2 regions of the Gordonia sp. X0973 genome follow, and region 1 is predicted to be linked to the other one. Evidence: predicted binding sites of a transcription regulator. Region 1 holds the regulator's gene; the other holds the start of a gene.

Region 1 (5,262 bases):
CAGGCCCCGGACAACTTCTTCGCCGCCCTCGACGCCCTCTCCCGACTGCCCGGGCTATCCGCCGCGATGGATCGCCACGCCGGGACGATGGCGGCCCAGGACGTTGCCGATCAGGTCGCGCAACTCGTCTTCGACGGATTCGTCGGCGAGACACCGGTGGACCGGTTGGCCTCGCTGCCGCGCTACCTCGACGCCGCGCTCATGCGGCTCGACGCCGTGACGGCCAACCCCGCCCGCGACCGGGATGCGACCGCGGCCGTCGACCGGGTCGTGGAGCGGTGGAATCTGCGCCTGGCGCAGCTGCCGGAGGCCCGCCGGGAGCCGTTCAACGAGTATGCGCACTGGATGATCGAGGAGTTGCGGGTCGGGCTCTACGCCCAGCGACTCGGTACCGCGGGCACCGTGTCGGAGAAACGGGTGATCAAGGCGTTCGACGCCTTCGTCTGAGCCGCCTCGCCGGCGGTGGATCGGTCAGCCGCGGTCGGACTGCAGGGAGTCGATCTCCCGTTGGAAGTCTTCGAGCGACTCGAACGAGCGGTATACCGAGGCGAACCGCAGATAGGCGACCTCGTCGAGATCGCGCAGCGGCCCGAGGATGGCCAGCCCGACCTCGTTGCTCGGCACCTCGGCCGAACCCGAGGATCGCACCGCGTCCTCGACCTGCTGCGCCAACTGGGCCAGCGCATCCTCGTCGACCTGCCTGCCCTGACATGCCCGCCGGACGCCCCGCATCACCTTCTCGCGGCTGAACGGCTCGGTCACGCCGTTGCGCTTGACCACGGCCAACACCGCATTCTCCACCGTGGTGAACCGGCGTCCGCATTCCGGACACGACCGACGACGGCGGATCGCCTGACCCTCGTCGGCGAGACGGGAATCGACGACCTTGGTGTCCTCATGCTTGCAGAACGGACAATGCATGAGCCCAACAATACCGACGGCCCGGGCAGTGCTCCGACTACCCGACGCACTGCGGCAGCCGATGCTGCCGCGCGACTGGGCGCCGCCCACGCTTATCGGTAGACCGGGGCCACGAGCGCCTGGCCGGCCGTCAACTGCGACGACGGCAACCCGTTCAACGCGCGCAGCTGATTGATCACCGCCTGGCGCGGCATATCCGGGGCGACGCGCGCGGCGACCGAGTTCAATGTCTCGCCTCCGCGCACGTGGACCACCGACGTGGCAACCGGATCGGGAGCAGTGCTCGCCTCGTAGTTGCCGCCGACGATGGCGAAGAGCCAGACCAGCCCGGCGAGCGCAGCGCCGACGAGGATCGCCGCGGCGCTCCCCCGGCGACGGGCGATCACCCGCTGCTGCCGGCTCTGGACCGGGGCCACCGGCGCAGCGCACCGGGTGCCGCGGTCCGGCCGGGGATGGTGGGAACGGCCGTCGACCGGGCGGCGCCGGGTCTGGGCGGGACGGAGCGGGCGCGGAGCCGGGCGGACTGCCGGGCGGTGCATCACTGGTGCGCTCATGTCGGTTCTCCTCGTTCGTGTGTTCGATGAACTCTTGTTCGAAGTTTTACCACGAGGGTCTGACAAAGTCTCGCGACACGTCGAACAAATGTTTGAAGGTCGCGGCTTTCTTCGCTAGCGTTGTGGCAACGAGCAGAGGAGAAACATCATGGCCAAGAAGAAGTCGGCGGAGTCCGGCCTCACCGACAGCCCCGCCGCGATCGAGGCGACCCTGACCCAGCGTCAGCGCGACGTGTTGGAGGTGATCCGCAAGTCCGTCCGCGAGCGCGGATACCCGCCGAGCATCCGCGAGATCGGTGACGCGGTCGGCCTCGTGTCGACCTCGTCGGTGGCCTACCAGCTGAAGACCCTGGAGAACAAAGGCCTGCTCAAGCGCGATCCGCACCGCCCCCGCGCGGTCAACGTCGCGGCGGACAAGAAGGGGCCGCCGCCCGGTGGCGCCGCGGCCGAGGGAATGCCCACGCCGACCTATGTCCCCGTCCTCGGCCAGATCGCCGCGGGTGGCCCGATCCTCGCCGAGGAGGCCATCGAAGACGTCTTCCCCCTCCCGCGAGAACTCGTCGGCGACGGCAACCACTTCCTGCTCCGCGTGGTCGGCGAATCCATGATCGACGCGGCGATCTGCGACGGCGACTGGGTGGTAGTGCGACAGCAGAACGTCGCCGACAACGGCGACATCGTCGCCGCCATGATCGACGGGGAGGCCACCGTCAAGACCTTCAAGCGCGACGGCGCGCACGTGTGGCTGATGCCGCACAACCCGCTGTTCGACCCGATTCCCGGTGACCGCGCGGTCATCCTGGGCAAGGTCGTGACCGTGATGCGCCGGATCTGATCCGGCCCCTGCTCTGATCCGATGCGGCGCCGTCAGGCGTCGACGCGGGTGAACTCGACGAGTTCACCCGCGAGCGCGGCGGGAACCCGCACGCGCATCTTGGTGCCCGTCGCATGGTGCTCGGTCGAGTGGATCTCGCCGTCGGCATGGATCCGCGAGACGAGATCGCCGCGCGAGAAGGGGAGGTCGACGAACATCTCGACGTCCCCGCGCCCGATCTCGGCGCGGATGGCGTCGAACAGCTCCGGGAGCCCGGCGCCGGTACGCGCCGAGACGAACAATGCGCCCGGCAGCGCCGCGGCCAATTCGGCGTGTTTGAGGTCGTCCATCGCGTCCAGCTTGTTCACGACGAGCAACTCGGGCGGCAGCGTGCCGTCCCGCGCCTCGTCCGATACCTCGCGCAGCACGGTCCGCACAGCGTTGACCTGGTCCAACGGGAAGGCTTCCGAGCCGTCGACCACGTGCACGAGCAGATCGGCGTCGGCCACCTCCTCCAGTGTCGACCGGAACGCCTCCACCAGTTGCGTCGGCAGGTGCCGGACGAAACCGACGGTGTCGGTGAACACCACCTCGCGGCCGTCGTCCAGCCGTGCGCGGCGCGTCGTCGGGTCCAGGGTGGCGAACAAGGCATCCTGCACCAGCACGCCCGAACCCGTCATCGCGTTGACGAGACTCGACTTGCCCGCGTTGGTGTAGCCGACGACGGTGATCGTCGGCACCCCGCTGCGGTGCCGGTCCAGACGCTTCACCGTCCGGGCGGTCTTCATCGCGCGGATCTCCCGGCGCAGCTTGGCCATCCGCTCCCGGATCCGACGGCGATCGGTCTCGATCTTGGTCTCACCCGGACCGCGCAGGCCCACGCCGCCGTTGCTGCCCGCCCGACCACCGGCCTGCCGTGACATCGACTCGCCCCAGCCGCGCAGCCGGGGCAGCATGTACTCCATCTGCGCGAGGCTGACCTGCGCCTTGCCCTCCCGACTGGTCGCGTGCTGGGCGAAGATGTCGAGGATCAGCGCGGTGCGGTCGATGACCTTCACCTTGACGACCTTCTCCAGCGCGTTGAGCTGGGCGGGCGTCAACTCGCCGTCGGCGATGACGGTGTCCGCGCCGGTCGCGACGACGATCTCGCGCAGCTCACCCGCCTTGCCCGACCCGATGTAGGTGGCCGCGTCCGGGCTGGACCGGCGCTGGATCAGCGCATCCAGCACCTGCGACCCGGCGGTCTCGGCCAACGCGGCGAGTTCGGCCATGTTGGCGTTGGCCTGGGCGATGGTGCCCGACGTCCAGACGCCGACGAGCACGACCCGTTCCAGGCGCAGCTGCCGGTACTCGACCTCGGTGACGTCGGTGAGTTCGGTGGACAAGCCGGCGACGCGCTGCAGCGACGCCCGATCGTCGAGTTGGAGTTGACCCGTCGTCGGCGCATCGTCCGTGCGAAGCGCGCCGGGCGGAGTAGAAACCGCGGGGTCCGGGGACAGTTCTGATTCAGTCATACCCGTCCATCATGACACCGCGCGGACGTCGTGCGCGAGCCGATTACCTGCACCCTCAGTCGAGGGCGCCCGTGAACAGCTCGCCGCGCGCGACGAGGCGCGACGGACCGCGCAGGGTGCTGGTCGTCCCGCCGTCGTCGATGCCCACGTCGACCCGGCCGCCGGGAACGGTGATCCGCAGCTTCCCGGAGTCCCGCCCCAGGGAGGCGAGTAGTGCGCTGCCCGCCGCGACCAGGCCCGTTCCGCAGCTGCGCGTCTCCCCCACGCCGCGTTCGACGACCCGCATCGATGCGACGAGGGTGTCGCCGTCGGCCACCGGTTCGGTACACAGCTCGACGTTGACCCCCTCGGGGAACACACCGGTGTCGAATCCGACCGGACCGGACAGGTCGAGGGCACTCAACTCGCCGTGCGACAAACCCGGAACGACGCAGGCCAGATGGGGATTGCCCACGTCGACGGCGATCCCGGTGAAGGTCCTACCACCGATCGTCGCCGAGGAGGTCACCCCCCGGAGCACCCGGCCCATCCCGACGCTGACCTCAGCGCTCGTCGGCGAAACCGAGTGGATGCGGACCGGACGCGCACCGGCCCGCGATCCGACGACGAACTCGTCGGCATCGGTCAACCCGGCGACCCGACAGTAGTGGGCGAACACCCGGACGCCGTTGCCGCACATCTGCGCCACCGAGCCGTCCGCATTGCGGTAGTCCATGAACAGGTCGTCGGCGGCGATCCCCTCGCCGAGGGCGGTGAGCACACCGGCGTCGAGGAGGCTGCCGGCCCGTGCCACGCGCAGCAGACCATCGGCCCCGATACCCCGTTGCCGGTCGCACAGCACGGCCACCGTCTCCGGTTCCAGCGCCAACAGGGCCGCGGCGTCGTCGACGATGATGAAGTCGTTCTGCGTGCCGTGGCCTTTCCAGAAGGCGTGCGGGAGAGCGGTCACCGGATCAGTCTACCGATCCGCCCGGCTGGTCGATCCGGGCCGCACGGCAGTATTCGGACACCGTGTCGGCCAGCGCCTCGTCGCCGCCGTCGAACCAGCGGATCCGCGGATCGCGGCGAAACCACGACCGCTGGCGCCGCACATATCGTCGCGTGCCGACGAAGGTGAGCTCGCGCGCGTGCTCGACGTCGTATTCACCGTCCAGCGAGGCGACGACCTGCGCGTATCCGATCGCCCGGATCGCCGTCTGCCCCTCGCGCAGCCCACGTTCGAGGAGTCCGGCCACCTCGTCGACGAATCCGTTGGCGAACATCGCCGCCGTCCGCGCCTCGATGCGCTCGTCGAGCAGTTCGGTCGGGCGGTCGACGCCGATCAGCAGCGCGTCCCACCGCGGATCGCCGATCGTGGGCTGCGAGGCCGCGAACGGCTCGCCGGTCAGTTCCACCACCTCCAGCGCCCGCACGATGCGGCGGCCGTCGGAATCGAGGATCGTGGCGGCGGCGTCGGGAT
Region 2 (5,262 bases), 1.3 Mb from region 1:
CGTGCCCGAGCGCGTCGACGGCGACGAGAAGCCGACGGTCGGGCTGCGCTCCATCGTCGACGGCCTGTCCTACCTGCGCGGGCACAAGGTGCTCCTGATGTCCTTCGTGGTCGATCTCATCGCGATGATCTTCGGAATGCCGCGGATCCTGTTTCCGCAGATCGCCCACGAGAGCTTCGGCGGACGCGTCGACGGCGGCTGGCAGGTGGCGTTGCTGTTCGCGTCGATCCCGTTGGGTGCGGTGCTCGGCGGGGTGTTCTCCGGTTGGGTCTCGCGGGTGAACCGGCAGGGGTTGGCCGTCGTCATCTGCATCGTCGTCTGGGGTGCGGCCGTGGCGGTCGCGGGATTCGCGCTGTTCGGCGCACACGGCACGTGGTTCCCGATCCTGCCGGTGGTCGTCGCCGCGCTGGTCGTCGGCGGTGCCGCCGACATGGTGTCCTCGGCATTCCGCATGACGATGCTCCAGTCCGCGGGAGACGACTCGGTGCGCGGCCGGTTGCAGGGCGTCTTCACCGTCGTCGTCGCGGGCGGGCCACGGTTGGCCGACGTGAGTCACGGCTGGGTGGCGGCGGCAGCGGGCACCGCCGTCGCCACGGCGGGCGGAGGTGTGGCGGTCGTGGTCCTGACGATCGTCGCGGCCCTCGCGGTGCCGGTGTTCGTGCGCTATCGAGTGTCGCCTCGGATCGAGGACACGACGCGTCTGCCCTGAGCGCGTTGCGGCTCGTGCCACTATGGCCGATGTGGATGTCATCGACCACGAGCCGCACTGGTGGTTCCTGCTGCGTGACGGCGATGACCTGCTGCTCGACGTCAATTGCAGCCACGGTCCGGTGGGGTACGCCTGGCTGATGGTGCTGAACGAGTCGGAACGCCGCGAATTCGAGGCGGACGGCCGTGCGGCATTGGGCCGGTTGGCCGATGCGATTCAGAACTCGGCTCCGGTGCTTGAGGATTCGACCTCGGTCTACCGGGGCCGGGACGTCTCCCACACCAGAAATCCAGCGGTGACCGATGCCGTTGCCCGTTGGCGTGCTCGCCATGCGGGGTCTGCGGAGAACCCAGCCGGATGACTCACCGCCTCCCGTCAGATCTCGGTGTAGCCGAGTCTGTTGCGGAGTCGGTGTTCGGTGGGTGATCGGGGTGGGTCTGGGTCGTTGTGGTCGCCGTGTGTGTTCGCGCTGTTGGTGTCGCCTCGGGATGCGGTGTGGAGGTAGCGGGTGGTGCCTTTGCCGCCGATGGCGCGGATGTTGTTGATTGCGACGCGGGCGAGGTCGTCGGGGTGGTGGCCGAGGTTGACGCGTGGTTGACCGGCGGTGCCGTTGTGGCATCGCAGTCGCCAGGCGACTCGTCCGGCGAATGGTCCGGTGCGTTGGTAGACCGTTTCCCATTGCCGTGGGCCCGGTCCCACGCGGCGGTTGTTGGGTCCGCTGGTGGCGGTGAGTTTGTCGATGTCGGTGAGTCCGCCCAATGCCCAGTCGGGTAGGTGGTGGGCTTCGGTGGTGATGAACGGTGTTTCCGAGTCGGGGTTGCTGTCGCCGCGGTCGCGGGCGAACAGGGCGCACCGTTGCGCCAGCGTCGCGCCGCGGCGGGCCCGCCCGTAGTACAGGACTTCGCGGGTGTGGTCGGCGAATACCACCAGCGACGGATCCAACTGGGCGGCGACGTCGATCAACTCGCCGATCGGGATCAACGTGCCCGTGGTGGTCAACCCGAACCCGCAACCGGCCTTCAAATCCGCGATCGACGCGGTGACGATGAATTGGCCGCGCACCGTGCGCCCCCGGCCCGCTGCCGCCCGATCCGCCGCCGGGTTCTGCGCGGTGTCGTCGCCGGTACGGGTGGTCTTCGCGGTGGGGTCGTCGGCCAGGACGTAGTCGAGGAGGGCTTCGAAGGCGTCGAGGTTGCGTTGCTCGGGGTTGCGGTCGTCCCGGGCCCGCGCCTGGGCCACGGTGTCCTTGACCGCGTCGTCGGACAGGTCCCGATCCGCCAACGCCCCTTCGACGCGGCAATCGGGGCCGTCGGCGGGATTGTTCATCCCCGGCGCGGCCCAATTGGTCAGAAACAATTCGAGCTTGGCCCGCACGATCGGCGGCAGATCCCCGGTCAGCTTCGACATCAGATCGGGGCCTTGTGGGCCCAGCGACAACCGGCGCCGCCGGGTGCGGTCGCGCTCGTCGGACAGGGTGCCATCCGGGTCGAGATAGGCCAGCAACGCGCTGCCCGCCGCACGCAACTGGAACGGCGTCAACTCGGTGGCCATCTCCGCCAAATCGGCTTCGGCCCGGGCACGGACTTCCGGCGGCAGCCGCCACGGAATCTTGCCCATGATGATGCCGATCTCGTCGACGTGTGCCCCGCCGATCAGGCCCGCGGCCACCGCCGCGGCGGTCGCCGGGAACTCCGGTTCCATCGTCTGCCCCGTCGGTGAGGTCAACCGCGCGATCTTGGCTGCGCGACGATAACGGCGGCGCGCCTCGAACCGGCCCAGCCGCAACCCCGTCGACAACCACCGCAAAGGATGGGTGAACCCCTCGCGGGTAAACGCACACCGATCGTTGATCTCGGTGAACAACTGCGCGTCGACACCCTCGATACGCCACCGCGACCGCTGCAACAACCGCGCCGTCGACACCAACTCGTCCTCAGTCAACCCAGCCCACACCGCCGACCCCAGCTTCACCGCCACCGCATCAGCCAACGCCACCAACTCCACCGGCGAATCCGGCAACCCCGACCCGTTCGCCTGGTCGACAGCCGACTCTCCGTCGACCAATCCGACACGACCCGTCGTAGTCACCCGATTCACCCCCTCACCAGTATGAACACCCGTTCACTCGAACTAATGTTCACACTACCCGCGACGTCTGACAACCGCGCTGGCTAGGTTTGGCTGGCGGGGTCTCGATACACCTTCTCGGCTAGCGCCTCGAAGGCACTCGACCACCGTGGGGACGACCACCGTAGGTGCACGTTCTCGGCTGGCCTCGAAGGCGCTCGACCCCTCGTGACCGACCACCGTGCCCGACCCCTCGTGACCGAGCACCGCGCCGGCTTGGACTCCAGGTCGGCGGGTTGCGCTAGTCGTCGACCTCGTTGGTCTGCCAGGGCAGGTTGGCGCGGCGTTGAGCATGGACCGGGCAGTAGTGGATCGGGTTGTCGCGCTCGGCGCCTGACGGCAGATTGCGCTTGGGGGTCTGCAGGATCGGCGCGTCGGCGGGCACGCGGCCGGCATGCCGGTCGTCGGCGTCGCGGGCGCGCGGATGCCTGCGATAGCGGGTCGGCACCAGCTTCATGCCAGTGGCGACGGCCGCCCCGAACAGGCGGAAGAGCTTCTCGTCGCGGTTGCTCCAGCTCAGCCCCATCATCTCGCGGACCGGTTCGTCGTAGAGGCCGGTCGTGATCCACAGGAAAGTGCGATTGGTCTGCACGGCCATCGGCTTCCACAGCCATCGGGGCGTCCACGACGGCATGAACGGGGGCGGGGGCAGCTGGGTGATGTCCAGGACGGTGCGCACCGCGGCGTGGTCGCGCAGCACGTGGCGGCACATGTGGTCCCAGTACTCGAGGAATTCCTCGTAGGTGTCGGGCACCGGCCGCATCGAGACTCCGTAATGCGAGTACCAGGTGCGCGATTCCTCGAACAGTCGGCGTTTGTCGGCTTCGGTGATCTTCGGTCCGAAGGCCTCCGCGCAGCGGACGTTGCCGTACCAGAAGGTGGCGTGCGCCCAGTAGAAGACGTCCGGGTCCAGCGCGTGGTAGCGGCCGCCGTCGTCCATCTGGCCCTTGATGGTCAGGTGGTAGTCGCGGACCTCGCGTCCGGTCGCGGCGGGATCGGGGTCGAAGACCACCCCGCCGATCGGGTAGATGGACCGCAACAGGCGTTCCCAGCGTTCGCCGAAGAAGTCCGAATGCTCCCACACGCCGGCCGCCAGTTTCGGGTGCATGTTCTGCATGGAGCCGGACCACAGCCCCATGAGCAGCCCGCGCCAATCGCCGAAGAACCGGTAGGTCGCCGAGCCGGGGCCGAGGTCGGGCAGGTTCGCGTCGTCGGGCTCGACGCGGCGGTGCTCGTCGGCGGGGTCGATCTGGGTGGGCTCGAGAACCTCGGTCATGAGACGAAAGTCTAAATCCGTCTCATCGGGTAGTCAATGGGCCGTCGTCAATGGCCCGGACGACGGGTCAGTCCGGCAGTTGGCGGATGTGGACCACCATCCCCGGCGTCAACTGTCCCGCGACGTCCATCGAGGCGGCGGTCAACACTGCCGCCACCGGGTAGCCGCCGGTGACCGGGTGGTCGGGGCCGAACAGGACGGGTTGGCCGCTCGGCGGGATCTGCACCGAGCCGTGCGCGATCCCCTCCGACGCGAGTTCGGGCAGGTCGGGAAGGTGTTCGACGGCGGGACCGTCACGTCGGTCGAGTCGGACCCCGACCCGGTTGCTCGCCGGGTTGACCGTCCAGGTGCCGGTGAACAGAGCCGCCGGATCGGTCAGTCGGTCGGCGCGTGGGCCCAGGGAGGCGGTCAGGAGGACCGGCGACCCCGAAACGGTCGGTTCGACCGGCGCCCACTGCGTGGCCGGCCACGGATCGGTCGGATCGCCGATGTGCAATTCGTCCCCGACGGCGAGTGCGGCCGGACCCAGCCCGGAGAGGGTGTCGGTGGCGAGCGACCCGAGGACGGCGCCGACGGGGGGTCCGCCGACGGCCGGTTGGCCGCCGACGATTCCGCCGCGGACCGCGACGTAGATGCGGCATCCGTGCACGGGGGCGCCCAGGCGCAGTACCTGCCCGTCGCGCAGCAGGAGGGTGGCGTTGTGGCCGACGGACCGATCGTCGACGAGTAGATCCGCGGGGGCGCCGGTCGCCGCGAGCACGGTGTCGCCGATCGCCCGGAGCGCCAGACCGCCGTAGGCGGCTTCGATACCGGCGCAATCGTCGTGATTGCCGACGAGCCGATTCGCCAGGCGCAGCGCCTCCCGGTCGGCCGCGCCCGACCGCGCCACGCCCAGGTGTGCGTTCCCGCCGCGTCCCAAGTCTTCGATGAGCGCCATCGGTCCGGTGGCCACCACGGCCAACCCCCGTCGCGCGCCGGGCCCGCTCACCGACCGGGCTCCGCGTCGAGATCGGCGAAGCGCACGATCGTGCCCGCGCGCAGCGGCGTGGGGGGATCGGCCGTGCTGTCCCAGAGCCGGATGTCGGTGTGGCCCAACAGGTTCCAGCCGCCCGGGCTGACCCCGGGATAGACCGCGGAGTAGCCGGCCGCC

The links. Region 1 encodes LexA, which represses DNA repair genes until DNA is damaged. Its sites were predicted from a motif close to CGAACANNTGTTCG; they were not measured.
Region 2: HUN08_RS03665 (DUF222 domain-containing protein) is a predicted target of LexA. The motif match lies at 2,836-2,849, and genes of this name have one in related genera.

Annotation. Positions count from the first base shown of each region.
Region 1 covers NZ_CP054691.1:2,035,650-2,040,911, forward strand. The annotation lists gene hrpA (ATP-dependent RNA helicase HrpA) at 1-447, shown strand, start outside; gene nrdR (transcriptional regulator NrdR) at 472-921, opposite strand; gene HUN08_RS18365 (LysM peptidoglycan-binding domain-containing protein) at 1,014-1,475, opposite strand; gene lexA (transcriptional repressor LexA) at 1,624-2,310, shown strand; gene hflX (GTPase HflX) at 2,343-3,803, opposite strand; gene dapF (diaminopimelate epimerase) at 3,859-4,752, opposite strand; gene miaA (tRNA (adenosine(37)-N6)-dimethylallyltransferase MiaA) at 4,757-5,262, opposite strand, start outside.
Region 2 covers NZ_CP054691.1:740,674-745,935, forward strand. The annotation lists gene HUN08_RS03655 (MFS transporter) at 1-709, shown strand, start outside; gene HUN08_RS03660 (hypothetical protein) at 741-1,070, shown strand; gene HUN08_RS03665 (DUF222 domain-containing protein) at 1,085-2,797, opposite strand; gene HUN08_RS03670 (oxygenase MpaB family protein) at 3,078-4,112, opposite strand; gene HUN08_RS03675 (biotin-dependent carboxyltransferase family protein) at 4,180-5,100, opposite strand; gene HUN08_RS03680 (allophanate hydrolase subunit 1) at 5,097-5,262, opposite strand, start outside.